3 regions of the Kitasatospora sp. NPDC058218 genome follow, and region 3 is predicted to be linked to each of the others. Evidence: riboswitches for the same ligand, from Rfam matches in the RefSeq annotation. Region 3 holds a riboswitch; each other region holds the start of a gene.

Region 1 (9,307 bases), on a different contig from region 3:
AGCGGGCGGCCTCCACGTAGTCGGCGGAGAGGGTCCCGATCAGGTTCGTCCGGACCAGGCGCAGCAGCACACCGGCGACCAGCAGCCCGAGCGCGAGGCCGGGCAGCACCGCGTGCCGCAGCACGTCGACGACCGCGGACCCGTCGCCGCTGCGGAGCGCGTCGACCAGGTACAAGCCGGTGGTACTGGTCTGGTCCTGCAGTTCCAGCTGGACGTCGATGCCCGCCCGGCCGGAGGCCGGGAACCAGCCCAGCCAGATCGCGAAGACCAGTTTCAGCAGCAGCCCGAAGAAGAAGACCGGGGTGGCGTAGGTGAGGATCGCGAACAGCCGCAGTGCGACGTCGGGCGCGCGGTCGCGGTAGGAGGCGGCGACCATGCCCAGCGGCAGACCGACGGCCAGCGCGACGAGCAGCGCGAAGCAGGACAGCTCGACGGTCGCGGCGCCGTAGGTGCGCAGCACCTGCGACACCGCCTGGTTGTCGGTGGCCGTCGTGCCGAAGTCCCCGGTGAACGTGGCGCGCAGGTAGTCGAGGTACTGGGTCAGCAGCGGCCGGTCGTAGCCCGCCCGGTGCAGTCTCTCCTGCAGTTGGGCCGGGGTCAGCCGGTCGCCGAAGGCGGTGGTGATCGGGTCGCCGGTGGCGCGCATCAGGAAGAAGACGACGCTGACCAGGACGAGCACGGTGGGGACGATGAGGAGGAAGCGGACGATCAGGTAGCGGGCGAGACCGTACCCGGCGGCGCCGCCGGTCGAGCCGACGGCGCCGGAGGCCTCCTGTACGGGGACGCTCACTTCTTCACGAGCTCCGCCCAGCGGAACTGGTACGCGCTGGTGAGCTTGGCGGGCACGCCCTCGATCCCGCTCCGGGTGACGATCGCGGTGGAGCCCTGGAGCAGCGGCAGCAGCGGCAGCGCGGCCGCGGTCGCGTCCTGCGCCTGCTGGATCAGCGCGGTGCGCTTGGCCGCGTCGGTCTCGGTCTCCTCCTGCTTGATCACCGCCCGCACGGCGGGGTCGGTGTAGCCGTTGTTCACCCAGTTGTTCTCGGCGTAGAACGAGGAGAGGTAGTTGTCGGCGTCGAGGTAGTCCGCGTACCAGCCGAGCTGGTAGAGCGGGTACTGGTCGGCGACGCGCTCCTTGCCGTACTGGGCCCAGGCGGTGGACTGGAGGTTCACCTTGAACAGGCCGGTGGCCTCCAGCTGGGTCTTGACCAGCGCGTACTCGTCCGCCGACGACGAGCCGTAGTGGTCGGGGTTGTACTGCAGGTTCAGGGTGACCGGGGTGCTCACGCCCGCAGCCGAGAGCCGCTGCGCCGCGGCGGCCTTGTCCGGCCCGCCCTGCTTGTCGCCGTAGAGCGACTTGAGGGAGGGGGTCGCACCGGTGATGCCGTCGGGGACGGAGCTGTAGAGCGGCTGGAAGGTTTTCTTGTAGACCTGCGAGGCGAGCTGGGCCCGGTCGATCGAGTCGGCGACCGCCTGACGGACCGCCAGGGCCTTGGACTGGTCGGCCTGTTGGGTGGCCGACCCGTAGGGCTGGGTCTTGAGGTTGAAGACGATGAACCGGATGCCGTTGCCGGAGCCGGTGTGCACCTCGATGCCCTGCTTGGTGGACAGGTCCTGGAGGTCGGTGATGGGCAGGGTGCGGTAGACCACGTCGATGGTGCCCTGCTGGACGTCGAGCTTGAGGTTACCGGCGTCCGTGTAGTACTTGAGCTGCACGTTCTTGGTCTTCGGGGTGCCGAGCTGCCCCTGGTAGGCGGTGTTCGCGGTGAAGGAGACCAGCGAGTTCCGGTCGTAGCTGCCGATCGCGTAGGGGCCGCTCCAGGGCTTGGCCGCGACGACGGCCGCGTCGTCGAGGACCTTGTCCGCGGGGAACACCTGCTCGTCCACGAGGTAGCCGGCCGCGGTGGAGAGGACCTGCGGGAACAGCGTGTCGTTGGCCGACTTGAGGGTGAACACCACCGTCGCCGGGTCCGGCGCCGCCACCGACCCGAGGTTGTGGAGCAGCGAGGAGGGGCCGTTCTTGTCGGCGATCGCCAGCTGCCGGTCGAAGCTGAACTTGACGTCGGAGGAGGTCAGTTCGTGTCCATTGGCGAACTTCAGGCCCGGCTTCAGCGTGACCGTCCAGGTGGTGGGGTCGGTCAGCGCGATCGCGGACGCGAGGTCCAGCGACACGTCGGACGAGCCGTTCCTGGCGCTGAGCAGGGTCGCGTAGACCTCGCTCTCGATCGTCCCGGAACCCGCGTCCCAGGAGCCCGCCGGGTCGAGACCGGTCACCTGGTCGGTGGTGCCGATGGTGAGGGCCTTCTCCGCCGTCCCGCCGCCGGCGGTCCGCGAGCTGGTGCAGGCGGTCAGGGCCACCACCGCCGCCGTACCGAGGGATATCACCGCGAGGCTGTGCCTGGTCGAACCGATGAGAGATGACATGGGAGTTCTCTGCTTCCGCACGCGTGATGGACGCGAGTGCGCCGTGCCCGGGGCGTGCCGGCGGCTGTGAACGGGGCCGTGCCGGTGTCCGGGCGGTGCGCATCGCGAAGGAGCCGATCACTGGACCGGTCCGGCCGGGCGGCCGTCCGGTGGTCAGCGGCGACAGAGTGCGCTGGAGACCAGCAGCAGGTCGATGTGGCGGCGGCTGAACAGCCCTGCCATTCCAACCTCCTGGTCTTGGCGCCGGCCCATGGCCGGAGCGATCGCGCTTGTGGAACGGGACGTCCACCGAGCCTTCACCTGGAGCACCCCACCGCGTCAGGGGGTTGCCGTCCGGCCAGCCAGGGCTTGAACACCGGAACTCGTGGCGCGCTGGAACCGTAGATCAACAAAACGACCGGCGTCAATGCCCGTTGAGAACGGGTCTGCGAGGAGGCGGCCGCGCTCGACCCTCCTCCCGCGCCGCCGCGCGGGGCCGGCCACGAGCGTCGGAGGGACCGGCCCTGACCCGCTGACCAGCGGTCATGGCACGCGACGGGGTGTTCCGGGTGACGACCGGGCGGGCCGGCCGGCGCTCACCAGCCGGGATAGCGGGGCCACCAGAGGGGGTCACGAGCCGGCCGGTAGTCGCCGCCACCGGGCGAATCGACGTACTCCTGCAACAGGTCACGCGCCAAGGTGTCGATCACCCAGGCGAGTTCGAGTCGGCTCAGCAGCCCTGCCGGCAGCGCCCCGACACCGTGCGCGGCACCGAGCAGCGCACCTGCCGTGCACGCCACCGAGCTGCCGTCGGGCGCACCGGCCGCGAACTCCAGGGCGGCGCGCACGGTGTCCCGGCCCGGGAGGCGCGAGACGACGAAGAGCGCGCCCAGCAGCGCCGAGGAGGCCGTCGCGTCCGGGGCGATCCAGGCGAGCTGCCCCGGGTCCGGGCTGCCCCCCGGCGCCTTCAGCAGGTCGAGGACGGTCTCCGGGGTCGCCGAGTGCGGCATGGGCAGGCTGCGGACCACGGCGTCGAACGGGTGCCCGTCGCCGGGCGAGGACGCCGTCCAGGCCGTGATCGGATCGCTCTCCGTGAGGCAGCGGGCCACCACCTGCGCCGCGCCGACCGCGGCGTCCTGCGCGTCCCGGGCGCCGTGGGTGAGGGCAGCGGTCCGGCGGACCGACAGGGCACAGTCGTCCGCGCCGGACAGCGCCCACAGGAGCCCGAGCGGCAGACCCCGGGTGAGCGCGTGGGCACCCCGGCTGCCGGTCACCGGCTTCTCCGGAGTGCCCTGGATCAGGCCGGTCAGCGCCGTGACGGTGGCCGGTGCGGAACCGCGACGCACCCCCAGGCCCGGCACCTGCACGAGCCAGCCGTCCGGCCAGGCGCTTCCGCCGCCGGCCGTCCAGCGCTCGGAGATCCGTTCGGGCTCGATCCCCTGGAGGACGGCCCAACGGCAGTACGCGTGCCACACCACGGACGGTGCGTGGCTGATGCCCCGGTGGTTCATCCGCACCGAGGCGCGGATCGCGCCCTCCGCGGTGAACGCCGCCAGCTGCGTGCTGACGCCGATCGGCAACGGCCCCTCGGCCGGCCAGCGACCCCGCAGCGCCCCGGCCGCGTCCCCCAGTGCCGACCCGAGCATGAGCCCCCGCGCCCGCGACTCGTCCACGGTCACCTTCCGCACCATCGCCCGCCCTTGCCCGTCCCCGCCCGTCTCGTCGACGACATCCCATCACACGGGTTCGATCGTGCGACCGCGAGCCGCTGCGCCGCCGCCGCACGGCCGGTGCCCCGGGGTCCGGCCCCGGGGCCCCGGCCGGTTCGGGGCTCAGGCGACCTGCGGGCGCTCCACCGGGGCGTTCCAGTCGGGGACGGTCGCGCCCGGCTCGGTGAAGGTGGCGAAGTCCGTCGTCCCGGTGAACGGCTTCTGCTGGTAGAGATCGCGGGCGTAGGCCCACAGGTGGGGGTACTCGGCCAGGCCGGGGGTGATGGTGCGGGCGCGGTTGGGCCCGACGTCGAAGCGGGCCAGCGTCACCCAGAGCCGCACGTCCGCCTCGGTCAGCCGGTCGCCCAGCAGGTAGCGGCTGGTGGCCAGCCGGCTGTCCAGCTCCGCGAAGGTCTCCAGCAGCGTGGCGCGGGCCGCCAGCGCGGCCTCCCCGGTGCCCGCCGCCGCGCCCGCGCCGTGGTTGACGGCCGGGCCCAGCCGGGCGTCCAGCGCGTCGATCTCGGCCCGGAGGTCCTCCGGGTAGGCGTCGGCCCCGTTGCTCCACCGGCCGAACTGCGTCGCGAGGTCGATGCCGATGGTCCGGAAGTCGTTGCTGACCACCTGTCCCGTCTGCCGGTCCCACAGCGTCGGCACCGAGATGTGCCCGTCGAAACCGGGCTCGGTCCGCTCGTACGCTTCGCGCAGCAGGGTGAACCCGTTGACCGGGTCCGGCCCGTGGGTCTCCCGGAAGGCCCAGCCCCGGCCGTCGCGCCCGCCGTCGACGTAGGAGACCGAGACGACGTCCTCCAGCCCGTTGAGCGCGCGCTGGATGGTGGTGCGCTGCGCCCAGGGGCAGAACCAGCCCGCGTAGATGTGGTAGCGGCCGGGCTCGGCGAGGAACCCGCTGCTGCCGTCGGCGGTGATCCGCCCGGTGAAGCGGTACAGCGGGCGCTCGTCGCCCGGGGCCCTGGTGATCCGGTACTCGCCGTGGACGGCGGTGTCGGCGGGGCTGGCGTAGTTCACGTTCTGGCTCACATCGAACTCCTTGGAAGGGGTGGAACGGTGCGGTGCTTCGGTGCTGCTTCGGTGCTTCTTCGGTGCGGTGGTCCTCGGGTGGGTCCGGCAGGGGCCGCCGTCACCCGTTCCGGTCTCCGCCGGGGACGCGCAGGCCGAGGAAGGTGACCTGCCGGCGCAGCCGGAACCCCAGCGACTCGTAGAGCCGGATCGCCGTGGTGTTGTCGGCCGAGGTGTGGAGGAACGGCGTGTCGCCCCGCTCACGGATCCCGGCCGCGACCGCCCGGACGAGCCGGGACCCGAGGCCCTGTCCCCGGTGCGACTCGGCCGTGCAGACGGCGCTGATCTCCGTCCAGCCCGGCGGGCGCAGCCGCTCCCCGGCCATCGCGACCAGGGCACCGCCGCGCCGGATGCCCAGATAGCCGCCGAGCTCGATGGTGCGGGGCAGGAACGGGCCGGGCCGGGCGTGCGCCACCAGGGCCAGCATCTCCGGCACGTCGGCGGGGCCCAGCCGGACGGCCTCCTCGTCGGGCACGGCCCGGACGCCTTCGTCCACCAGTTGGACACCCGGGCCCTGCATGAGGATCTCCCAGTCGGCCGGCACCGTGTCCGGGGAGCCGGAGGCGCTGACGACACCGCCCGGTCCGTACAGCGCCGCCACGTTCCGCCAGGTCTCCCGGTCGGGCCGGTCCGGGAGGGCCACGAACGGCGACACGTCGGCCGGGTAGCGCAGGACGTCGCCGTGCCGCTCGGCGAGGTGGGCGTGCGGGCCGAGCAGGGCGGCCCGGGCCGGGTTGTCCAGGGGGTGGCGGTGCGCGGCGCCGGAGGCGTCGTCCGTGGTGGGTGTGGTGTCGTCGGGGGTGAGCACGGGGTGCTGGGGCATGCGAAGCCGTTCCTCGATCTTGATCTTCTCGGTGTCTTCAGCGGAGACGTGGCCGGGCGTGACCGCGTGTGGCCGGGCGTGACCGGGCCTCGGGCAGGCACCGGGCAGGTGTCCGGCACGTTCCGGGCAGGCCGGAGGCAGGAGGCCGGTACGGGCCACGAGGGGCAGGGCTACCGGGCGCGCCGGGGCGACGGGCGGGTGCGGACCGTTACGGGCGACAGAGGCCGGTCGGCGAGCCGACGCCGTCGATCCAGCGGCGTCGCACGAGCCGGGCGCCACGGGCCCGGGTGCCGGTCACCGCGCAGTGGGCTCCGGACGACGGGCGGAACGCCGCGTGCGACAGCGGCGGGCGTCCGAAGACCACCCGCTCGTCCCGCAGTCGGCGTGCGTGCATCGCCCGTCCGTTTCGCGTCCGGCAACCGTGAAGGTCCACAGTACCGCTCAACGCGCCCGGGACCAGGGGCAATCCCGAATCGCGGTCACTGCAGGATGTTGATCGCCCGGGCGATGACGAGAGTGCCCAGGGCGAGGGACATCGCCGCCTGCGTCATCATCAGCAGTTTGGCCCACACCTTGATCGCCGAGACGTCGGTGGGGCTGAAGGCCGTCGCGGTCCAGAAGGAGAGCGACAGGTAGTCGGCGAACCGCGGCACCCAGCCGGCCGGCGCATGGTCCGCGTACTGCATCTCGGGGAAGACGAACGCCGGGTTCTCGGACGGACGGTGGGCGCGGGCGGCGGCGCCGCCGCGGTCCAGGCTCCAGTACCAGAGCGCGAAGGCGACCACGTTCGTCACCCAGACCACGCCGCCGGTCGCCAGCAGCCCGGTGGCGTTGTTGGCGAACAGGCTGTTGTCGGTCAGGATGTCCGCCACCAGGTGGACGCCCGCGAACATGTTGGCCACCGTGATGAAGCCGACCAGGAGCTGGGTGACGACCCGGAGCCAGGCGTTCTGGCGGTCGATCCGGCCCGGGTCCCCGACGACCAGCACCGCCAGCAGCGAGAACGTGGCGACCGGCAGCACCCACGCGGGATCGACCCGGTAGCGGCTCGGCAGCGTCACGTGGAGCACCGCGACGACCGTGACCGCGAGCACCACCGGCCACCAGTGCTCTCCCCGCGCGGCGGCCTGATCCGGCGTCACCCGCAGCGGATCGGTCGGGTCCGGGCTTGATGGCATGCCCCATTGTCACCTCGCCACCGGGATTGACGCCGACGGCTCACCAGTCGCACCGGACCGGGATGCGCGGCTCGGCGCCGGCCGGGTGAGCCGTCGGGTCGTCACGGCCGACGAGGACCCGGTGACCGGACCGTGCCGAAATCGTGCTGCCGGTTGAGAGGGTCGGTCCGTACCGGAACCGCGAGGGACCGGTCGCCTTCCCACCACAGGTCCGCAGCTCCTGGAGGAACCCCATGACCCGCACCAAGCGCCTCGCCGCCGCGGCGGCGGCCATCGCCGCAGCCGCCCTCGTCCCGCTGACCGCCGTCCCGGCCGACGCGGCGACCGGGCCCGCCACGCACTACGGGATGACCTGGGGGGTCGTCGCCTACGGGCCGGAGGGCACCGTCCAGGTCGGCGGACCGGCCGGCAGCCCGAGCGACGCCTACCACGGCGACACCGCGCCGTCGGCCTCACTTCCCGTACTCTGCCTCAACGTTGACGGCAGCCCGGCCCCGGCCGGCCTGACCATCGCCTTCCACAACGGCTGGGCCCTGGGTACGGTCGCGCTCAGCCAGCCGGTGAAGGGCTCCCGCCTCAACAGCCGCGCCGCGGCCGACAGCGTCTGCCAGGCCGCCTACGGCAGCGGCTGGCGCGAGGCCGAGTTCCACGACGGCCACTACGGCCCGAACCTCGAACAGACCGGCGGCTGGACCTTCTGGGCCTACGGCAACATCCCCAGCAACACCCGCTTCTGGACCGCGATCAACGACTCGCCGGCCAACCCCTGGAGCTGACCCCCATCACCACGGCCCCCACCATGACGACCCCCACCACGGCCGCCGCCGTCCGCTCCGGACGGCGGCGGCCGTGTCGTCCGAAGCTCAGGCGGACTCCAGGCGCCCGACGATCAGTTCGCACAACTCGTGGGTGCGCAGGGCGTCGTGGGCGTCGAGCGTCTTGCCGGCGCGGACGGCGTCGAGGAAGCCGAGGACGACCTGCTCGATGCCGCGCTGGCGGGCGACGGGGACCCAGTCGCCGCGGCGGCGGATCGTGGGCTGACCGCGGTGGTCGATGACGTCGGCGAGGTTGTGGACCTCGCGCTTGGAGTCGCCGCCGGACACCTGGAGGATCTCCTCCGTCGAACCGGAGACCCGGTTCATGATCCCCAGCGCCGTGAAACCCTCGCCGGCGAGGGTGAGCACGACGTGCTCGACCAGGCCGTCGCGCACCCGGGAGCGGACGTCCACGTGCTCGATCTCGCCGGGCACCAGGAAGCGGAGCACGTCCACCACGTGGATGAAGTCGTCGAAGATCATCGGGCGGGGCGCCTCGGGGAGGCCCTCACGGTTCTTCTGCAGCACGATCAGGTCGCGCGGCCGCTCCTTCGCCTGCACGTAGCCGGGCGCGTGGCGGCGGTTGAAGCCCACCACCAGTGAGCGGCCCGTGCGGTCGGCGAGGTCGACCAGCCGGCGGGAGCCGTCCAGGGTGTAGTCGAGGGGCTTGTCGACGTAGACGTCGACGCCGGCCGTGAGCAGCTGCTCGACGATCGGGACGTGCTGGTCGGTGGCGGCGTGCACGAAGGCGGCCCGGATGCCGCTGCCGATCAGCGCGCCCAGGTCGGTGAAGCGGTGCTCGGGGGCGATCCGGTGGGCGTCGCCGATCCGGTCGAGCTTGGCCCGGTCCCGGGTCATCAGCCGCAGGTCGAGGCCGGGCAGCGCGGTGAGGACCGGGAGATAGGCCTTCTGGGCGATGTCGCCGAGCCCGATCACCCCGACCGGGAGCAGCGCGTCAGGGGCAGGGGTCAGGCTCATCGGGTGCTCCAGTGGTCCAGACAATCATCGGCCGCGCCCCACCCTACTCGTCGCCCGCTCGCACCCCGGTCCGACGGCGGGTCCCTTCGGACCGCCGCCTGGACGAGGCGCGGATCTCCAGACGGGTGTCCACCAGCGTGCCGGTGGGCTCGGTCTCGCCGCTCTCCAGGGCCGCGACCAGGAGTTCCACCCCGGCCACCGCGACCAGGGCCGGCTGGAGGCTCAGCGTGCTGACCGGCGGGTCGGCGTGTTCGGCCGCGGCGTCCTCGCTGATGCACACCAGCAGCAGGTCCCCGGGCACCGTGCGGCCGTGCCGCCGGGCGGCGTCCA
Region 2 (9,307 bases), on a different contig from region 3:
CCACACCGGCGCGCGGGGCGGCCGCCCGGCCGCACCCGTCCCGGCCGTCAGCTACGCGCTGATCGCACTCAACGTCCTGGTCTTCCTGATCGGCCCGGCGGCCGGGCTCAATCCGCTGTACGGCCGCGGCCAGGACCGGGTCTGCGCGGAGCAGCGGTACGAGCAGCGCTGGGGTGCCGTCCCGGCCGAGCTGCTGGCCGGGCGCCCGCTGAGCGCCGAGCAGCTGGCCGAGGCCCCCGATCCGGTACCGGGCTGCCCGGCCGCCCCGACCCCGGGCAAGCACCCGGCCCTGTCGGTCCTCAGCTCGCTCTTCGTGCACGCCGGCTGGCTGCACCTGCTGGGCAACCTGCTCTTCCTCCAGGTCTTCGGCCCCACGATCGAGGAACGCTTCGGCCGGGTCCGCTTCGCCCTCTTCTACCTGGCGGCCGGCTCGCTGGCCACCTACGGCTTCGCGCTGGCCGAGGCGCACTCGGCGAACTCGACCCGGGTGCTGATCGGCGCCTCGGGGGCGATCGCCGCCGTCCTCGGCGCCTACCTGCGGCTGCACCCGCGCGCCCGGGTGACCACGCTCGTCCCGCTGCTGCTCTTCCTGCCGCTGCGGTTCCCGGCCTGGCTGGTGCTCGGCCTCTGGTTCGCGCTGCAGTGGTGGTCGGTGCACTCGGCCGGGCCGGGCGTCGCCTACCTGTGCCATGTGATCGGCTTCTCGGCCGGCTTCCTGTACGCCTGCACGTTGGCCACCCGCCCCTCGCGACGGCCCGGCTGACGCCCGATACCCTGGCGACACCTCACAAAGGAGCCCGAAAAGTGATCACCGCCATCGTCCTGATCAAGACCAGCGTCGACCGCATCCCGGAGATCGCCGAGGCGATCGCGGCCATCGAGGGCGTCAGCGAGGTCTACTCGGTCACCGGCGGCTACGACCTGGTGGCGATGGTGCGGGTACGCCGGCACGACGACCTCGCCGAGGTGATCCCCGGCCGGCTGAACAAGGTCCCGGGCGTGGCCCACACCGAGACCCAGATCGCCTTCCGCACCTACTCCCAGCACGACCTGGAGACCGCCTTCGCCCTGGGCCTCGGCGAGTAGCCTCCCCCGCTCAGCCCTCGCGCCGGCCCCTGTCGATCTGCACAGTGGCGACGCAGCGGCCGCCCTCGTTGCGGTAGCTCCAGGCCGCGCCGTCCGTGACCAGCTCGCGGACGGCGGTCAGGAACCGCTCGATGTGCTCGTCCGGGGTGCCCGCACCGAAGCTGACCCGGATCGCGTTCAGGCTGCGCTCCCCCGGCAGCGACGCCTCCGGCGCACCGCACTCGGAGGGCGCCACGTCCTCGTCGCCGAGCAGGGTGCGCACCAGCGGGTGCGCACAGAACAGGCCGTCACGCACCCCGATGCCGTACTCGGCGGAGAGCGCGGCCGAGAAGTGCGAGCTGTTCCAGCCCTGGACGACGAAGGAGAGCACACCCACCCGGGCCGAGTCGTCGCCGAACAGGTTCAGCACCCGCACCTGCGGGACCTCCGCCAGGCCGGCCTTCAGCCGGGCGACCAGCTGCCGCTCACGGGCCTCCAGCGCGTCGAAGCCGGCCTCGGTCAGCGCCCGGCAGGCCGAGGCGATGGAGTAGGCGCCGATCACGTTCGGCGAACCGGCCTCGTGCCGGGCCGGGCCGGTGTGCCACTGCACGGCCACCGAGCCGTCGGCCTCCCGGGCCACCGTGCGGGTCGCACCGCCGCCGGCCAGGTACGGCTCGGCCTCGTCCAGCCAGTCCGCCCGGCCGGCCAGCACCCCGGCGCCGAACGGCGCGTAGATCTTGTGCCCCGAGAAGGCGATCCAGTCCACGCCCAGCTCCCGCACCGAGACCCGGTGGTGCGGGGCGAGCTGCGCGGCGTCCAGCACCACCCGGGCCCCGTGCCGGTGGGCGGTCTCGGTCAGCTCGGCGACCGGCCAGAGCTCACCGGTGACGTTGGAGGCGCCGGTGACGCAGAGCAGCTTGGGGCCCTCGGGGGCCTCGGCCAGCGCGGCGTCCAGGGCGGCGACCGCCTCGGCCCGCGAGCGCGGGGCGCGCAGGTAGGTGACGCTCAGCCCGGCGTGGCGCCAGGGCAGCAGCGAGGCGTGGTGCTCGGTCTCGAAGGCGAAGACCCGGGTACCGGCCGGGACGGCGCCGGCCAGCAGGTTCAGCGAGTCGGTGGTGGCCCGGGTGAAGACCACCTGGTCGCCCTCCCGCAGGTCGAGGAAGTCCGCGACGGTGCGGCGGCTCTGCTCGAAGAGGTCGGTGGAGAGCTGGGAGAGGTAGCCGGCGCCCCGGTGCACGCTGCCGTAGTAGGGGGCGTAGGCGGCGACGTCGTCCCAGACCCGCTGCAGCGCCGGGGAGCTGGCGGCGTAGTCGAGCGCGGCGTAGGTGACCTTGTCACCGTTGACCAGCGGGACCTCGACGTCGTGGCCGAGGACGGGGAGCGGGGCGCAGATTTCGGTGGCGACGGACATGGGGGTGCACTCCTTCGACGGGTAAGGACCCCGGGAGTGCGTGTCACCGGCGTCCGCGCTTGTCGCGCGGACGGATTGCCGCGAGACCCGGTCCTCACCCAGGGCACCCCGCCACGGACGGAGGGTTGCCGGACAGCCAGCTGGGGCTTGACGCTGTCACTCATGACCTGGCGAAGACTCTAGGTCGCGTCCGCCGAGTGGTCAAACAAGAGTCCACCATCCGGACTGCTTTGTCGCCCGCTCGCCTCCGGGCCGCTTAACCCGGCGCCGACGGTCGGCGCGGCCCTTCGGCTCGGGGCGGGTTTGGCGCGGGGCGGGGCTCAAGACGGGTGGGGCGGGGCTCAATGCGGGCGGGGCGGGGCTCAATGCGGGCGGGCGGGGCGGGGGTTCGGCTCCGGGTTGGGGCGGGTGGGGCCGGAGGGTGCGCGAAGGCCCGCGGGGGGTGTCCCCCGCAGGCCTCAACTGTCGGTTCATGACCTGGTGGTGGCCTCCGACCAGCGGCGGAGCAGGTCCTGGGCGGCGCCCGAGTCGATGGCCGCCGCGGCCCGCTCCATCCCGGCCGCCAGTTGCTCGGCGAGCGGTGCGTCGGTGAGGTCCAGCGCCACCAGCGCCGTCGCCGTGTTCATCAGGACGGCGTCCCGCACCGGCCCGCGCTCGCCGGCCAGCAGCCGGCGCGCGACGTCCGCGTTGAAGGCCGGGTCGCCGCCGCGCAGTGCCTCGATGCCGGTCAGCTCGATGCCGACCTCGCGCGGGTCGAAGGAGGTCTCGGTGACCTCGCCGTCGCGCACGATCCAGATCCGCGAGGTGGTGGTGATGGTCAGCTCGTCCAGGCCGTCGTCGCCGCGGAAGACCAGCGCGGTGGATCCGCGCCGGGCCAGCACTCCGGCGATCAGGGAGGCCAGCCGGGTGTCGAAGCAGCCGATGGCGTGCGCGGTCACCTTGGCCGGGTTGGTCAGCGGGCCGAGGGTGTTGAACGCGGTGGGCACCCCGAGGCCGCTGCGGGCCGGGGCGGTGTGCCGCATCGCGGGGTGGAACTTGGCCGCGAAGCAGAAGGTCAGCCCGACCTCCTCGGCGACCTCGGCGACCCGTCGGGCCGAGAGGTCCAGATTGACGCCGAGCTTCTCCAGCACGTCCGAGGAGCCGCTCGCCGAGGAGGCGGCCCGGTTGCCGTGCTTGACCACCTTGGCGCCGGCCGCCGCGGCGACGATCGCCGACATGGTCGAGATGTTGACGGTCTTCGCCCGGTCGCCGCCGGTGCCCACGATGTCCACCGCCGGGCCGGGGATGGAGAGCGGTTCGGCGTGCGCGTACATCGAGTCCACCAGGCCGACGATCTCGTCGACCGTCTCGCCCTTGGCCCGCAGGGCGACCATGAAGCCCGCCATCTGCACCGCGGACGCCTCGCCGCTCATGATCCGGTCCATCGCCCAGGCGGTGTCCGCCCGGCTCAGGTCCTCGCCCCGCAGCAGTGCCGAGAGGATGTCCGGCCAGGTGCGGACCACCTGCACGGGGTCCTTGCCGCCGTTCGCAGGGTTCACGTTCACCATGGCTGACTCCAGCTCTTGTCGGTTCCCCGAGGGGATGTCCGTAAGGATGGAGCCAGCCTATCGAGCGGCGGGACGCCACCGCCCCGCCGCGGCCTTCACTTCTCTCGTACTGAGACGCGCCCCTCTACCGGGCGGCCGGCGCCCGCTTCGCCAAGCGGGCCCGGAGCAGGGCGGCGGCCGCCTCGGCCAGCGCCACCGGGTCGACCGGGTGGGAGATGGCGGCATCGGCCCGGCTCCAGGCGGCCAGCCAGGAGTCCTGCGGCCGGCCGATCAGCACCAGCAGCGGCGGGCAGCCGTAGATCTCGTCCTTCAACTGCCGGGCGAGCCCCAGGCCGCCGGCCGGCACCGCCTCGCCGTCCAGCACGCAGAGGTCCACGCCCCCCTTCTCCAGTGCCTTCAGCACCGCGGGGGTGGTCGCGCACTCCAGGTAGGTCAGCTCCGGCAGATCCTCGGCGGGCCGGCGGCCGAGGGCCGTCAGCACCTGCTCGCGGGTGTTGCGGTCGTGGCTGTAGACGAGAACGGTCAGCGTCTCGTCGGTGGTGTCCGCCATGGGCCCTGCTCCCTCAAGTGTGATCCGGACCACGTTCGCCTCAACCCGGATGCTACTCCCGATCACCGCCCGCCGAGCCACTCCCGCGCGATCCATCTCAAGCCGCCGCGCCCACGACTCACCCGCTCGGAGGACAGCTCGTCACCCCCGGCGGCGCGGTCCACCCGTACGGCCGACGCAACGGCCGATCCCTTACTCCCGACCGCCCCCGAAGGGGTGGAGCGACACGCGGGGCAACAGGGTCGAAGGCGCCTTCGAGGAACCGTCAGAAAAGGGACACGCCGCTGCTCAGCCGCCATCCGGACCCCTCGACGGCCGTCACCGGGGCATACCGCACGCACCGGACACTCCGAGGGAGACCCCCCGGCGTGAAGACGGAATAAGGGACCGACATAATGTCCGTCGTGGCGACAGCAACAGCAGTAGAAACCGGGCACGCGCACGGATCGGTCAACCGGCCGAACATGGTCAGCGTCGGAACGATCGTCTGGCTCAGTTCCGAGTTGATGTTCTTCGCGGCCCTCTTCGCGATGTACTTCACGCTCCGCTCCGTCAAGGGAGCCGAGTTCTGGAGCGAGAAGGCGCACGCCCTCAACGTGCCCTTCTCCTCGGTCAACACCACGATCCTGGTGCTCTCCTCTCTCACCTGCCAGCTCGGCGTGTTCGCTGCCGAGCGCGGGGACGTGAAGAAGCTCCGCTCGTGGTTCGTCATCACCTTCGTGATGGGCGCGATCTTCATCGGCGGCCAGATCTTCGAGTACACCGAGCTGGTCAAGAAGGACGGCCTCTCGCTGTCCTCCGACCCGTACGGCACGGTGTTCTACCTGACCACCGGCTTCCACGGTATGCACGTGACGGGTGGTCTGATCGCCTTCCTGCTGGTCCTCGGACGGACGTACGCAGCCAAGCGCTTCACGCACGAGCAGGCCACCGCCGCCATCGTGGTGTCGTACTACTGGCACTTCGTCGACGTCGTGTGGATCGGCCTGTTCGCGACCATCTACCTGATCAAGTAACCAGCTGATCAGGTCGCTGGCCACCGGCCCCGGGTCCCGCCCTCACCGGCGACGGCCCGATTTGCCGGTGCCTACGCTCCCAACCGACCGACCGCGCGCGCAGCCCTAGACAGGCCGCCTCGTGCCGGCCAGACCGGCCGCCGGGTGCACCCACCAGTCGACCAGATCCTGACACCGGGGTTATTCCGTGAAAAAGCTCTCCGCACGACGGCGCCACCCACTGGCGGCGCTGGTCGTCCTACTTCTCGCCCTGGCGGCAACCGGGGGGCTGTACGCCGCGTTCGCGCCCGCCGACAAGGCGCAGGCCGACGTCGCCGCGCAGTCGCTCGCGATCGATGAGGGCAAGAAGCTCTTCGCCGTGGGCTGCTCCTCCTGCCACGGCCTGAACGGCCAGGGCAGCAGCGACGGTCCCAGCCTGGTCGGCGTCGGCTCCGCCGCAGTCGACTTCCAGGTCGGAACCGGCCGCATGCCGGCCCAGCAGCCCGGCGCCCAGGTGCCGGCCAAGAAGAACATCTACGCGCAGGCGGAGATCGACCAGCTCGCCGCCTTCGTGGCTTCGCTCGGCCCCGGCCCGGTGATCCCGACCGAGGAGCAGTACACCTCGACCAACCCCGAGGACCTCTCCAAGGGTGGCGAGCTGTTCCGCACCAACTGCGCCCAGTGCCACAACTTCGCCGGTCAGGGCGGTGCCCTGACCAAGGGCAAGTACGCCCCGTCGCTGGAGGGTGTGGACGCCAAGCACATCTACGAGGCCATGCAGACCGGCCCGCAGAACATGCCGTCGTTCCCGGACACCACCATGCCCGAGGAGCAGAAGAAGCAGATCGTGGCCTTCGTCCGCCACACCACCAACGATGAGCCCAACCCCGGCGGTCTCACGCTCGGCAGCCTCGGTCCGGTGACCGAGGGTCTGTTCGGCTGGATCTTCGGTCTCGGCACGCTCATCGCGGTCGCGATCTGGGTCGCCGCCCACACCACCAAGGCCAAGAAGTCATGAGCCACGACATGTCAGAAGAGAAGCTCCCGGAGTCGCACGGCTCCGCCGGGCACCACGAGGTGGCCGCCCACGGCGATCCGTTCGCCGACCCGGGCCTGCCGGCCCACGAACCGCGTCGCACCGACATCGACGAGCGGGCCGCCAAGCGGGCCGAGCGTCAGGTCTCGCTGATGTTCGTGGTCTCGATGCTCGCCACCGTGGGCTTCATCGCCTCCTACGTGGCCATCGACCCGGACAAGATCGTCTTCATCTGGCCGCTGGGCCACATCAGCGCGCTGAACTTCGCGCTGGGGATGACGCTCGGCGTCGCGCTGTTCTGCATCGGCGCGGGCGCGGTCCACTGGGCCCGCACGCTGATGTCGGACCACGAGATCCCGGCCGAGCGCCACCCGATCGAGGCCGACGACGAGGTCCGCGCGGACGTCATCGAGCAGTTCAGGACCGGCGCCGCCGAGTCCGGCTTCGGCCGCCGCAAGATGATCCGCAACACCCTCATCGGTTCGATGGCGCTGGTGCCGCTCTCCGGCGTGGTGCTGCTGCGCGACCTGGGGCCGCTGCCCGAGGACAAGCTGGCGCACACCGGCTGGCGCGAGGCCACCGATGCCAAGCCGCTGCAGCTCATCAACATGAACACCAACCTGCCGATGAAGGCCGAGGACCTCATCGTCGGCTCGCTGACCTTCGCCATGCCGGAGGGTCTGAGCACGCACGACGAGGACTTCCAGCAGCAGATCGCCAAGGACGCCCTGATGCTGGTGCGCATCGCACCGGAGGACATCAAGGACAACGAGTCCCGGGAGAAGGGCTTCGAGGGCATCCTCGCCTACTCCAAGATCTGCACCCACGTCGGCTGCCCGATCAGCCTGTACGAGCAGCAGACCCACCACGCGCTCTGCCCCTGCCACCAGTCGACCTTCGACCTGGCGGACGGCGCGCGCGTCATCTTCGGCCCGGCCGGCCACCCGCTGCCGCAGCTGAAGATCACCACTGATGAGAAGGGCTTCCTGATCGCCACCGGCGACTTCGACGAGCCCGTCGGCCCGAGCTACTGGGAGCGTGCTCGATGAGTAGCGCGAGCAGCACCACCTCCGGTGCCGCCAAGCCCGCCGGCAGCACGCGTGCCAAGCCCGCCAACAAGTGGGAGCAGGCTGCTGACTGGACGGACGGCCGGCTGGGGATCTACTCCCTCGCCAAGGCCAACCTGCGGAAGATCTTCCCGGACCACTGGTCCTTCATGCTGGGCGAGATCTGCCTCTACACCTTCGTCATCATCATCCTGACGGGTGTCTACCTGACGCTGTTCTTCAAGCCCAGCATGGGCGAGGTCATCTACGACGGCTCGTACGTCCCGCTCAAGGGCATCCCGATGTCCGAGGCGTACGCGTCGACGGTGGACATCAGCTTCGAGGTCCGCGGCGGTCTGCTGGTCCGCCAGATCCACCACTGGGCCGCGCTGGTCTTCGTGGCGGCGATGCTCGTGCACATGCTGCGCGTGTTCTTCACCGGCGCGTTCCGCAAGCCCCGTGAGATCAACTGGGTCTTCGGCTTCCTGCTGCTGGTCCTGGGCATGTTCGACGGCTTCTTCGGCTACTCGCTGCCCGACGACCTGCTCTCCGGCACCGGCATCCGGTTCATGGAGGGCGCCGTCCTGGCGACTCCGCTGATCGGCACCTACATCCAGATGTTCCTGTTCGGGGGCGAGTTCCCCGGCCACGACATCGTGCCGCGGTTCTTCACCATCCACGTCCTGCTGATCCCGGGCATCATGCTCGGCCTGCTGGTCGCGCACCTGATCCTGGTCTTCTACCACAAGCACACCCAGTGGGCGGGCCCGGGCAAGACCGAGAAGAACGTCGTCGGCATGCCGCTGATGCCGGTCTACATGGCCAAGGCCGGTGGCTTCTTCTTCCTCGTCTTCGGTCTGATCGCGGTCATCTCCGCGGTCGCCTCGATCAACCCGATCTGGGCGTACGGCCCGTACCGCCCCGACCAGGTGTCCACGGACGCCCAGCCGGACTGGTACATGGGCTTCTCCGAGGGCCTGATCCGCATCATGCCGGGCTGGGAGATCGGCCTCTGGGGCCACACCCTGAACCTGGGTGTGTTCATCCCGCTGATGGTGGTCTTCCCGCTGGTCCTGGTCTCCATCGCGGCCTACCCGTTCATCGAGGGCTGGGTCACCGGCGACAAGCGCGAGCACCACATCCTGGACCGCCCGCGCAACGCCCCGGTCCGCACCGCGCTGGGTGCCGCCTGGATCAGCCTGTACCTGGTGCTGCTGGTGGCCGGTGGCAACGACCTGTTCGCCACCCACCTGCACCTGTCGCTGAACGACGTCACGTACTTCGTCCGGGTCGGCTTCTTCGTGATCCCGGTGCTCACCTTCATCATCACCAAGCGCTGGTGCCTCGGCCTCCAGCGCCGGGACAAGGAGAAGGTGCTGCACGGCCGCGAGACGGGCGTCATCAAGCGCCTGCCGCACGGCGAGTTCATCGAGGTGCACGCGCAGCTGCCGCAGGGCGAGCTGCACAAGCTCACCGCGCACGAGCAGCAGCAGCCGTTCGAGCTGCCGGCCGAGACGGACGAGAACGGCGTGGCCCGCAAGGCCGGCATTCTCACCCGTACCCGGGCGAAGGTCTCCCGCGGTTACTTCGGTGAGGGCAGCCAGATCCCCAAGCCCACCGCCGAGGAGCACCACGAGATCACCAGCGGCCACGGCCA
Region 3 (9,307 bases):
CACCTTGCGGGCGGTGCCCAGCAGGTCGATGCCGGCGTTCTCCAGCTTGAGGCCGACCTCCTCGGAGATCACGGTGCCACCGGTGAGGATGGCGATGTCGCCGAGCATGGCCTTGCGGCGGTCGCCGAAGCCCGGGGCCTTGACGGCGACGGACTTGAAGGTGCCGCGGATCTTGTTCACGACCAGGGTCGACAGGGCCTCGCCCTCGACGTCCTCGGCGATGATGACGAGCGGCTTGCCGCTCTGCATGACCTTCTCCAGCAGCGGGAGCAGGTCCTTGACCGAGCCGATCTTGGAGTTGGCGATGAGGATGTACGGGTCCTCGAAGGTCGCCTCCATCCGCTCCAGGTCGGTGGCGAAGTAGGCGGAGATGTAGCCCTTGTCGAAGCGCATGCCCTCGGTGAGCTCGAGCTCCAGGCCGAAGGTGTTGCTCTCCTCGACGGTGATGACACCTTCCTTGCCGACCTTGTCCATGGCCTCGGCGATGAGCTCGCCGATCTGGGTGTCGGCGGCCGAGATGGAGGCGGTGGAGGCGATCTGCTCCTTGGTCTCCACGTCCTTGGCCTGGGCCAGCAGCTGGTCGGAGACGGCCGCGACGGCCTTCTCGATACCGCGCTTCAGGGCCATCGGGTTGGCGCCGGCGGCGACGTTGCGCAGACCCTCGCGAACGAGCGCCTGGGCCAGCACGGTGGCGGTGGTGGTGCCGTCACCCGCGACGTCGTCGGTCTTCTTGGCGACCTCCTTGACGAGCTCCGCGCCGATCTTCTCGTAGGGGTCCTCGAGCTCGATCTCCTTGGCGATGGAGACACCGTCGTTGGTGATCGTGGGAGCGCCCCACTTCTTCTCCAGCACGACGTTGCGGCCCTTGGGGCCGAGCGTGACCTTCACCGCGTCGGCGAGCTGGTTCATGCCACGCTCAAGGCCGCGGCGAGCTTCCTCATCAAAGGCGATGATCTTGGCCATCAGAAGTGGTCCTCCGGGACACGGTCGACTGCTCGGACCAAGGGGTGCCCGCGACGGACGGCCCTGGTGTGCGGGGGTCCTTTCCCCTACCGCTCCCGGGGGCCTCACCGACCCGGTCCGCTGTCACTCTCACACTGTGAGTGCTAACGCCAATGATTAGCACTCCGGGTAGGCGAGTGCAAGCCCAATCGCCCAACCCGCGAGCCGCGTCCGCCCCCGCGGGCCGCCCCCGCGGGCCCGTCGGCGACCCCGCGCCGACCCCGCGTCGGACCCTCGCCGCGCCCTCGCCGAACCCCCCGCCGACCCGCCACGGAGCCCTCCGCCGACCGCCCGCGCCGGCCCTCGTCGGACATGCCGACGGGCCCGTACGACATATGTCGTACGGGCCCGTCGTGAAGCAAGAGGTGCACCAGCCGATTGGGCCGAGCCGAACTCCTGGGGTCGGAAAGGTCAGACCGCGGCGCGGACCATGTCCGCCTGCGGGCCCTTCTGCCCCTGAGAGATCTCGAACTCGACCCGCTGGCCCTCCTCAAGGGTGCGGTAGCCGTCCATCTGGATCGCGCTGTAGTGGACGAAGACGTCCGCACCACCGTCGACCGCGATGAAGCCGTAGCCCTTCTCCGCGTTGAACCACTTGACGGTGCCCTGAGCCATTCCGAACTCCCCTAGTGCTGTGCTGGCCCTTCACGCGCCCGCAGGTCGCGGGCCCGGGTCTGGTTTGAGGCCGGCCCGGGGAACCCCCCCTGGGCGCAGCCGTGCACGCCACAATCGTCCGCGGAGACCACCGGAAGGCATCCGGTGAGCGGGTGATTGCGTCGACCGCGGCTGAATGTATCCGGATCGACGCCCTCTGCAACAGGGTCAACCGCCGGGAATTCACTCGGCCCGTCAAGGGACAGGCCAGGCCAAAGCGGGAGGAAATCGGCATTTCACGCCGGACATAGCGGACGAATTACCCAAATGCCTTCGAGAATTCTGACATCTGCCTGACATGTTTCACGGTCACGGCCCCGGCGCCGGTCTCAGCGGCCGGACAGACACCGGCAGTACGGGCGCGGACGGATTCGAGTACCGGAAGCGAGGGGGGAGGGGATGCCCTCTTCCCGGACGAGCGACACTCTACTCCCCCGGACCGAAAAATATTCCCGCCGGAATGCGACGGGCCGCTCGCACGTACGGAGAGCGGAATTCCGTACGTGCGAACGGCCTGGTCGGAAACGACCCGGCCGATAAACGACCTGGTCGGAAAGGGGCGGGTCAGCAGCCGCCGGCCACCGCGGGAATGATCGAGACGCTCGCGCCGTCCTTGATCTCGGTGGCCAGGCCCTCCGCGAAACGGACGTCGTCGTCATTGACGTAGACGTTGACGAACCGGCGCAGCTTGCCGGCGTCGTCCAGGATCCGGGCGGCGATCCCGGCGTGGTTCTTCTCCAGGTCGGCGATGACGTCGCCCAGGGTGGCGCCCTCGGCGGTCACCTCGGCGGTGCCGCCGGTGTAGGTGCGCAGGATGGTCGGGATGCGGACGGTGGCGCTCATGGGGGTCTCCTCGGGCGGAACGGCGCAACGGCGCAACGGCCGGGCTGCGGGGGGCTGCGGGTGGGTCAGGCGGACGCGAGGCCGGCGTCGCGGAACGAGGCCAGCGTCGGGCGGATGACGGCGGTCATCCCGGAGTCGGAGACGGCGTCCAGCGTCTTCAGACCGTCACCGGTGTTGATCGCGACGGTCTCCTTGGCCGGATCCAGCTGCCCGGTCTCCACCAGCTTCTTCAGCACGCCGACGGTCACCCCGCCCGCGGTCTCGGCGAAGATGCCCTCGGTCCGGGCCAGCAGCTTGATCGCGGCCACCACCTCGGCGTCGGTGACGTCCTCGACGGCCCCGCCGGTGCGGCGGGCGATGTCCAGCACGTACGGGCCGTCGGCCGGGTTGCCGATCGCCAGCGACTTGGCGATGGTGTTCGGCTTGACCGGCCGGATCACGTCCTGGCCGGTCTTGAAGGCCGTCGACACCGGCGAGCAGCCGGCCGCCTGGGCGCCGAAGATCCGGTACGGCCGGTCCTCGACCAGGCCCAGCTTGATCAGCTCCTGCAGGCCCTTGTCGATCTTCGTCAGCTGCGAACCCGAGGCGATCGGGATGACGATCTGCTCCGGCAGTCGCCAGCCGAGCTGCTCGCAGATCTCGTACGCCAGCGTCTTGGAGCCCTCGCCGTAGTACGGGCGCAGGTTGACGTTCACGAAGCCCCAGCCCTCACCGGCCGGGTCCCCGATCAGCTCGGAGCAGAAGCGGTTCACGTCGTCGTAGTTGCCCTCGATGCCGACCAGCTCGCCGCCGTAGACACCGGCCATCACGACCTTGCCCTGCTCCAGGTCGTGCGGGATGAACACGCAGGACTTGAAGCCGGCCCGGGCCGCCGCCGCGCCCACCGCACCGGCCAGGTTGCCGGTCGAGGAGCAGGAGAGGGTGGTGAAGTTGAACGCCCGCGCCGCCTCGATCGCACAGGCGACCACGCGGTCCTTGAAGGAGTGCGTCGGGTTGCCCGAGTCGTCCTTGACGTGCAGCTGGGCGGTGAACCCGAGCTCGCGGCCCAGGTTGTCCGCCTTCACCAGCGGGGTCCACCCCGGGTTGAGGTTCGGCTTGCCGGCGACGTCGGCCGGGACGGGCAGCAGCGGCGCGTAGCGCCAGATCGACGCCGGACCGGCCTCGATCCGCTTGCGGAGCTCCTCCGCGCCCTCGCTCCCGAAGTCGTAGGCGATCTCCAGCGGCCCGAAACACTCCAGGCAGGCGAAGCTGGGACCGAGCGGGAAGCGGGTACCGCACTCGCGACAGGACAGTGCGACGGCGGGGCCGAGATCAACGGTGGCGGGTGCGGGTGCGGCGGTGTCGATAGCCATGATGGCGGAGGCCTCTCTCCTCATCTTCCCCGTGACGCGGGCGCGCCACAGGACGGAATTGGCACCTGTCCCGCCGGGGCCCGAGGCCTGCCGTGCGAGAAGGTTGCCGGGACGTCAACGGGCCGTTCCCTCAGTCCCTCTGGATGAGCTCTGTGAAGTTGTGGTCCTGCTCAGCGGTGACCCCGGCGTGCGAAGGTCCGATCGCTGTACGAAGACTGTATCCGAAGGCGTCAACCCTGAACGGGACCGTCCGCCACGCGAGATGCCCTGTCCCACCCCGATCCGCCGAGGAGAGTTCCGTGCCCGCCGAACCGACACCCGCGCTCCTCCCGAAGGCGGCGTCCTGGCTGCGCCGCCGCTCCTGGAGCGCGGCCGACCGCCCGGTGCGCGCCCTGCTGGAGGCCAAGCAGGCGGCGGGCCCGGCCGGCACCGTCAGCGTGGTGCTGCCCGCCCTGGACGAGGAGGCCACCGTCGGCGACATCGTCCGCACCGTGCGCCGCGAGCTGATGGAGGAGCTGCCCCTGGTCGACGAGCTCGTCGTCGTCGACTCCGGCTCCGTGGACGGCACCGCCGCCGCGGCCGCCGCGGCCGGCGCCCGGGTGGTCCACCGCGACGACATCCTGCCCCGGCTGCCCGCCGCCCCCGGCAAGGGCGAGGTGCTCTGGCGCTCGCTGCTGGTCACCAGCGGCGAGATCGTCTGCTTCGTCGACGCCGACCTGCGGGCCTTCGACCCCACCTTCGTCTCTGGGATCATCGGCCCGCTGCTCACCGAGCCGGACATCCAGCTGGTCAAGGCCATGTACGACCGCCCGCTCGAAGTGGCGTCGAGCGGCTCCGCCACCGGCGACGCCGCCATCGTCCCCTCCGGCGGCGGGCGGGTCACCGAGCTGGTCGCCCGCCCGCTGCTCAACCTGCACTGGCCGGAACTCGCCGGTTTCGTTCAGCCGCTCGGCGGCGAGTACGCGGCCCGCCGCTCACTGCTCGAACGGCTGCCGTTCCCCACCGGCTACGGCGTCGAGCTCGGCCTCCTGGTGGACGCCCTGGAGTTCGCCGGCCTGGACGCCCTCGCCCAGGTGGACGTGGGCGTACGCCACCACCGCCACCAGGACGGCCAGGCACTCGGCCGGATGGCCGCCACCATCTACCGCACCGCCCTGGAACGCCTCGACCGCACCCACCGGCTGAAGGCCTCGGCCGACCTCGTCCACCCGCTGCTCACCCAGTTCACCCGCGACCCGCGGACCCGCGCCTTCACCGCCCACACCCACCCGGTCACCGCGGTGGAACGGCCCCCGATGCACACCGTCCCCGAGTACGCGAACCGCCACGGCGGTTAGGTCCGGGGGCCGGGCGGGGGTTTGCCGACCCGGACCCACGGCAACATGCCAACCATGGGCGATCTCACGACCGAACGTTCGAGTGCGACCGGTTCCGCCGCCGTCCTGGTGGCCTCCAACCGGGGACCGGTGTCCTTCGGCACGGCGGACGACGGCACCCTGACCCTGCGCCGAGGCGGCGGCGGGCTGGTGTCCGGGCTCTCCGCGATCGACGACCCGCACGCCGTCTGGGTCTGCGCGGCGCTCGGCGACGCCGACCGCCGGGCCGCCCGGGAGGCCCCCCAGGGCCGCCTGGACCGCGCCGGCCACGAGGTCGGCGGGCAGGCGGTCCGGATGCTCGACATAGCTCCGGAGACCTTCGCCCGCGCCTACAACGGCGTCGCCAACTCCACCCTCTGGTTCGTCCACCACCTGCTCTACGCCACCCCGACGGCCCCCTCCTTCGGCGCGGAGTTCCGCGTCGAGTGGCAGGCCTACACCGCCTACAACGCCGCCTTCGCCGACGCCCTCGCCGCCGAGGCCGCGCCCGGGGCCGCGGTGCTGATCCAGGACTACCACCTCTCGCTGGCCCCGGCCCTGCTCCGGGCCGCCCGCCCCGACCTGCGCATCGGCCACTTCTCGCACACCCCGTGGGCCCCGCCCGAGTACTTCCGACTGCTGCCGGACGACGTCGCCGAGAGCGTCCTGACCGGCATCCTCGGCGCCGACCGGGCCGGCTTCCTCACCCGCCGCTGGGCCCTCGCCTTCGCCGACTGCTGCGCGGCCGTCCTCGGCGCAGCCGTCGACCGCGACGCCCTCACCGTCACGCACGCGGGCCGCACCACCCGGCTCGGCGTCCACGCCCTGGGGGCCGACGCCGACTTCCTGCGCGAACGGTCCCACCGCCCCGACGTCGACGAACGGCTCGCCACCCTGCGCGAGGCCGTCGGCGGGCGCCGCACCGTCGTCCGGGTCGACCGCACCGAGCTGAGCAAGAACATCGTCCGCGGCTTCCAGGCCTACCGGCACCTGCTCCGCACCCGCCCCGAGTGGCTGGACCGCGTCGTCCACATCGCCTTCGCCTACCCGTCCCGCACCGACCTCGCCGAATACCGCGCCTACACCGCCGAGGTGGAGCGGCTCGCCGCCGAGATCAACGCGGAGTTCGCCACCGCGGACTGGCAGCCGCTGATCCTGCACGTCAACGACGACTTCCCGCGCTCGCTCGCGGCCTACCGGCTGGCCGACGTCGCGCTGGTCAACCCGATCCGCGACGGGATGAACCTGGTCGCCAAGGAGGTCCCGGTGGTTTCCGACCACGGCTGCGCCCTGGTGCTCTCCCGCGAGGCAGGCGCCCACGCCGAGCTGGCCGACGACGCCCTGACCGTCAACCCGTACGACGTCATCGCCACCGCCGAGGCCCTGCACACGGCGCTCACCATGCCGGCCGACGAACGCGCCGACCGCACCAAGCGCCTCGCCGCCGCCGCGACGGCGCTGCCGCCCCAGCAGTGGTTCCTCGACCAGCTGGCGGCACTGGGCTGACGGCCGCGGCACCGGCCGGCGGGCCGCCGGCCGGTGCCGCGCGTCACCGCGCCGTCACCGCCGGGCGAGCGCCGCCTCCAGCTCCGTCAGCAGCTCCACCACGCCGGCCGGGCCCGCGACCACCAGGTCCGCCCGGTCGGCGAGTTCGCGCACCGGCGCGTCGCCGTCGACTGTCCCGCTGCACACCAGCAGCCCGGCCAGCCCCTCCCCGCGCAGCTTCTCCACCGCCGCGAAGGCCGCCACGTCCCCCAGGTCGTCCCCCGCGTACAGCACCGCCCGGGCGCCCCGCTCGCGCAGGAAACCGGTCAGCGCGGCCCCCTTGTCCACCCCCGGCGGCCGCAGCTCCAGCACCAGCCGCCCCGGTTCCACCACCAGCCCGTGCTCGGTGGCCAGCGCCTCCACCGGCGCGCGCAGCAGCTCGAACGCCTGCTCCGGTGCCTCCGTCCGCCGGGTGTGGACGGCCAGCGAGCGCCCCTTGTCCTCCACCCACGTCCCCGCCGGCGCCCCGGCCCGCGCCAGTACGCCGTCCAGCGCGGCCCGTGCCTGCGCCACTCCCGGGTGCGCCGGTGGCGCCGTCAGCTCGCCGCCCTCCCAGCGCTCGGCCCCGTAGTGCCCGAGCACCACCACGCCCTCGACCGCGCCGAGCCCCCCGTACTCCACCGCCAGGGCCGCCGGCCGACCGGTCACCACCACGATCGCCCCGACCCTGGGCGCCAGCCCCGCCAGCGCCCCCGCCACCCCCGGATGCGCCCGTGCCGCGCTCGGATCCGCCACGATCGGCGCCAGCGTCCCGTCGAAATCGAGCGCCACCACCGCCTCCCGGGGCGCCCGGAGGATCGCCTCCAACCCCGTCCGCCCGGCCTCGGTCCCCGGCTTCGCCATCTCCTCAAGAGCCATGCCGGGACCCTACCCAGCCTCCCGGGCCCGACCCTCCCGCGCGCGCCCGAACGGCCGCGCGCCCCGGCCCCGTCGCCGGCCCCGTGCCCGCGCCGTACGGCCCGCGCCGGCTAGCGGGCCGCGCGGCGCGCCTCCCGCACCCGCCGCAGCCGGTTCACCAGCACCGGCGCGTGCGCCAGCGCCTCAGGCCGGTCCAGCAGGGCGTTCAGCAGCTGGTAGTACCGCGTACTGGAGAGCCCCAGCTCCTCCCGGATCGCCCGCTCCTTGGCCCCGGCCGTCCGCCACTGCCGCCCTTCGAGCTCCAGCACCGCCGTGTCCCGCTCGTCGAGCCCGTCCGTGCCCGCACCCATCCGCGCCCACCTCCGTCCACCACTACGGAGTGTCATTCTCCCCCGGGGACCGGACACACCTTGCGCCCCCCGCCGGGTGCCGGCCCGGGTTAGCGTCAGCCCCATGACGCCCAGCTTCGCCGTGCACGTCCCGACCGCCGACCTCGAACCCGACCCGCTCGACCCGGCCCAGATCGTCTCCGGCACCCCCGAGGTCTCCGGCCGCGTGCTCTCCGAGTCCCCCGACGGCCGCCAGCTGCGCGGTCTCTGGCAGATCACCCCCGGCGTGGTCACCGACGTCGAGGCCGACGAGATGTTCGTGGTGCTCAGCGGCCGGGCCACCATCGAGATCGACGGCGGCCCGACCCTGGAGGTCGGTCCGGGCGACTGCGCCGTGCTGCGGGCCGGCGACCGCACCACCTGGACGGTCCACGAGACCCTCCGCAAGGCCTACGCCATCACCCTCTGACGTCCGCCGCACCCGCCGGCCGGCCCGGGATCCGTCACTTGCGGACCCGGGCCGCCTCCTTCACCGCGGACTCCTGGAGCCCCTCCAGCACCTGCTTGGCGTCGCCCGTCACGGCCCCGCCGATGCCCGTCTTGATCCGGTTGCTGACGTCCGCCCAGGCCGGGTCACCGAACGGGTAGAAGCTCGCGTTGGTCAGCCCCGCCGCGAACTGCTTGAGGTCCTCGTGCCTGCCGCCCTTGGTCACCTCGGTGAAGGCGTCCTGGGTGACCGGCAGCAGGTTGTACGTCTCGTCGAACTTGAGCTGGTTGTCCTTGGCGTACACGAAGCTCAGGAACTTCCGGATCTCGTTCCGGTGCCCGTTCGCCTTGAACGCCATCATCCAGTCGGCCACCCCGAGGCTGCCCGTCTTCGCCAGCCCGTCCTTCTTCGGGATCGGCGCCGTCCCGAAGTCGATCTTCCCCTTGGCGGCCATCCGCAGCAGCGTCGGGTGCCCGTTCAGCATCGCGACCTTGCCCGCCGCGAAGTCGGTGAACATCGGCGTGCGGTTGGTCTTCCCCGGGTCGGGGTTGGTCAGCTTGGTGTCGACCAGGTTGGTGCGCAGCCAGTTGAAGGTGGCCTGGTTCTCCACGCTGTCGATGGTGTAGTTGCCGACGTCGTCGGAGAGGCTCCCGCCACCGCTCAGCGTCCACAGCATCGACTCGGCCGGGGCCTCCTCCGGGCCGAGCGGCAGCCCGTACGGCGTGACCCCGGGCACCTTGGCCTTGATCTTCTCGGCGGCCTGCCGGAGCTCGTTCCAGGTGGTCGGCGGCTGGGTGATCCCGGCCTTCTGGAAGACCGCCTTGTTGTAGAAGAGCACCCGGGACGAGGAGACGAACGGAATGCCGTACTGCGTCCCGAGCA

The links. A riboswitch is a leader RNA that binds a small molecule or an ion and turns the genes downstream of it on or off. The one in region 3 is predicted to bind S-adenosylmethionine.
Region 1: it holds a riboswitch for S-adenosylmethionine, as region 3 does, so the genes downstream of both, ACFVYI_RS13370 (ABC transporter substrate-binding protein) here and thrC (threonine synthase) in region 3, are expected to answer to the same signal.
Region 2: it holds a riboswitch for S-adenosylmethionine, as region 3 does, so the genes downstream of both, ACFVYI_RS01470 (aminotransferase class V-fold PLP-dependent enzyme) here and thrC (threonine synthase) in region 3, are expected to answer to the same signal.

Annotation. Positions count from the first base shown of each region.
Region 1 is NZ_JBHVWC010000017.1:96,969-106,275, reverse strand. It holds gene ACFVYI_RS13375 (ABC transporter permease) at 1-790, opposite strand, end outside; gene ACFVYI_RS13370 (ABC transporter substrate-binding protein) at 787-2,421, opposite strand; SAM riboswitch class IV at 2,682-2,791, opposite strand; gene ACFVYI_RS13365 (ADP-ribosylglycohydrolase family protein) at 2,997-4,079, opposite strand; gene ACFVYI_RS13360 (glutathione S-transferase C-terminal domain-containing protein) at 4,233-5,144, opposite strand; gene ACFVYI_RS13355 (GNAT family N-acetyltransferase) at 5,245-6,006, opposite strand; gene ACFVYI_RS13350 (hypothetical protein) at 6,215-6,400, opposite strand; gene ACFVYI_RS13345 (hypothetical protein) at 6,486-7,184, opposite strand; gene ACFVYI_RS13340 (hypothetical protein) at 7,418-7,960, shown strand; gene ACFVYI_RS13335 (Gfo/Idh/MocA family protein) at 8,048-8,977, opposite strand; gene ACFVYI_RS13330 (LacI family DNA-binding transcriptional regulator) at 9,021-9,307, opposite strand, start outside.
Region 2 is NZ_JBHVWC010000002.1:97,210-106,516, reverse strand. It holds gene ACFVYI_RS01480 (rhomboid family intramembrane serine protease) at 1-763, shown strand, start outside; gene ACFVYI_RS01475 (Lrp/AsnC ligand binding domain-containing protein) at 805-1,086, shown strand; gene ACFVYI_RS01470 (aminotransferase class V-fold PLP-dependent enzyme) at 1,097-2,476, opposite strand; SAM riboswitch class IV at 2,527-2,644, opposite strand; gene trpD (anthranilate phosphoribosyltransferase) at 2,947-4,023, opposite strand; gene ACFVYI_RS01460 (hypothetical protein) at 4,148-4,573, opposite strand; gene ACFVYI_RS01455 (heme-copper oxidase subunit III) at 4,969-5,589, shown strand; gene ACFVYI_RS01450 (c-type cytochrome) at 5,777-6,586, shown strand; gene ACFVYI_RS01445 (Rieske 2Fe-2S domain-containing protein) at 6,595-7,653, shown strand; gene ACFVYI_RS01440 (cytochrome bc complex cytochrome b subunit) at 7,650-9,307, shown strand, end outside.
Region 3 is NZ_JBHVWC010000013.1:1,764-11,070, reverse strand. It holds gene groL (chaperonin GroEL) at 1-963, opposite strand, end outside; gene ACFVYI_RS10225 (cold-shock protein) at 1,414-1,617, opposite strand; gene ACFVYI_RS10220 (ubiquitin-like small modifier protein 1) at 2,221-2,499, opposite strand; gene thrC (threonine synthase) at 2,565-3,851, opposite strand; SAM riboswitch class I at 3,869-4,001, opposite strand; gene ACFVYI_RS10210 (glucosyl-3-phosphoglycerate synthase) at 4,151-5,188, shown strand; gene ACFVYI_RS10205 (trehalose-6-phosphate synthase) at 5,243-6,712, shown strand; gene otsB (trehalose-phosphatase) at 6,767-7,609, opposite strand; gene ACFVYI_RS10195 (DUF3263 domain-containing protein) at 7,720-7,959, opposite strand; gene ACFVYI_RS10190 (cupin domain-containing protein) at 8,063-8,407, shown strand; gene ACFVYI_RS10185 (extracellular solute-binding protein) at 8,442-9,307, opposite strand, start outside.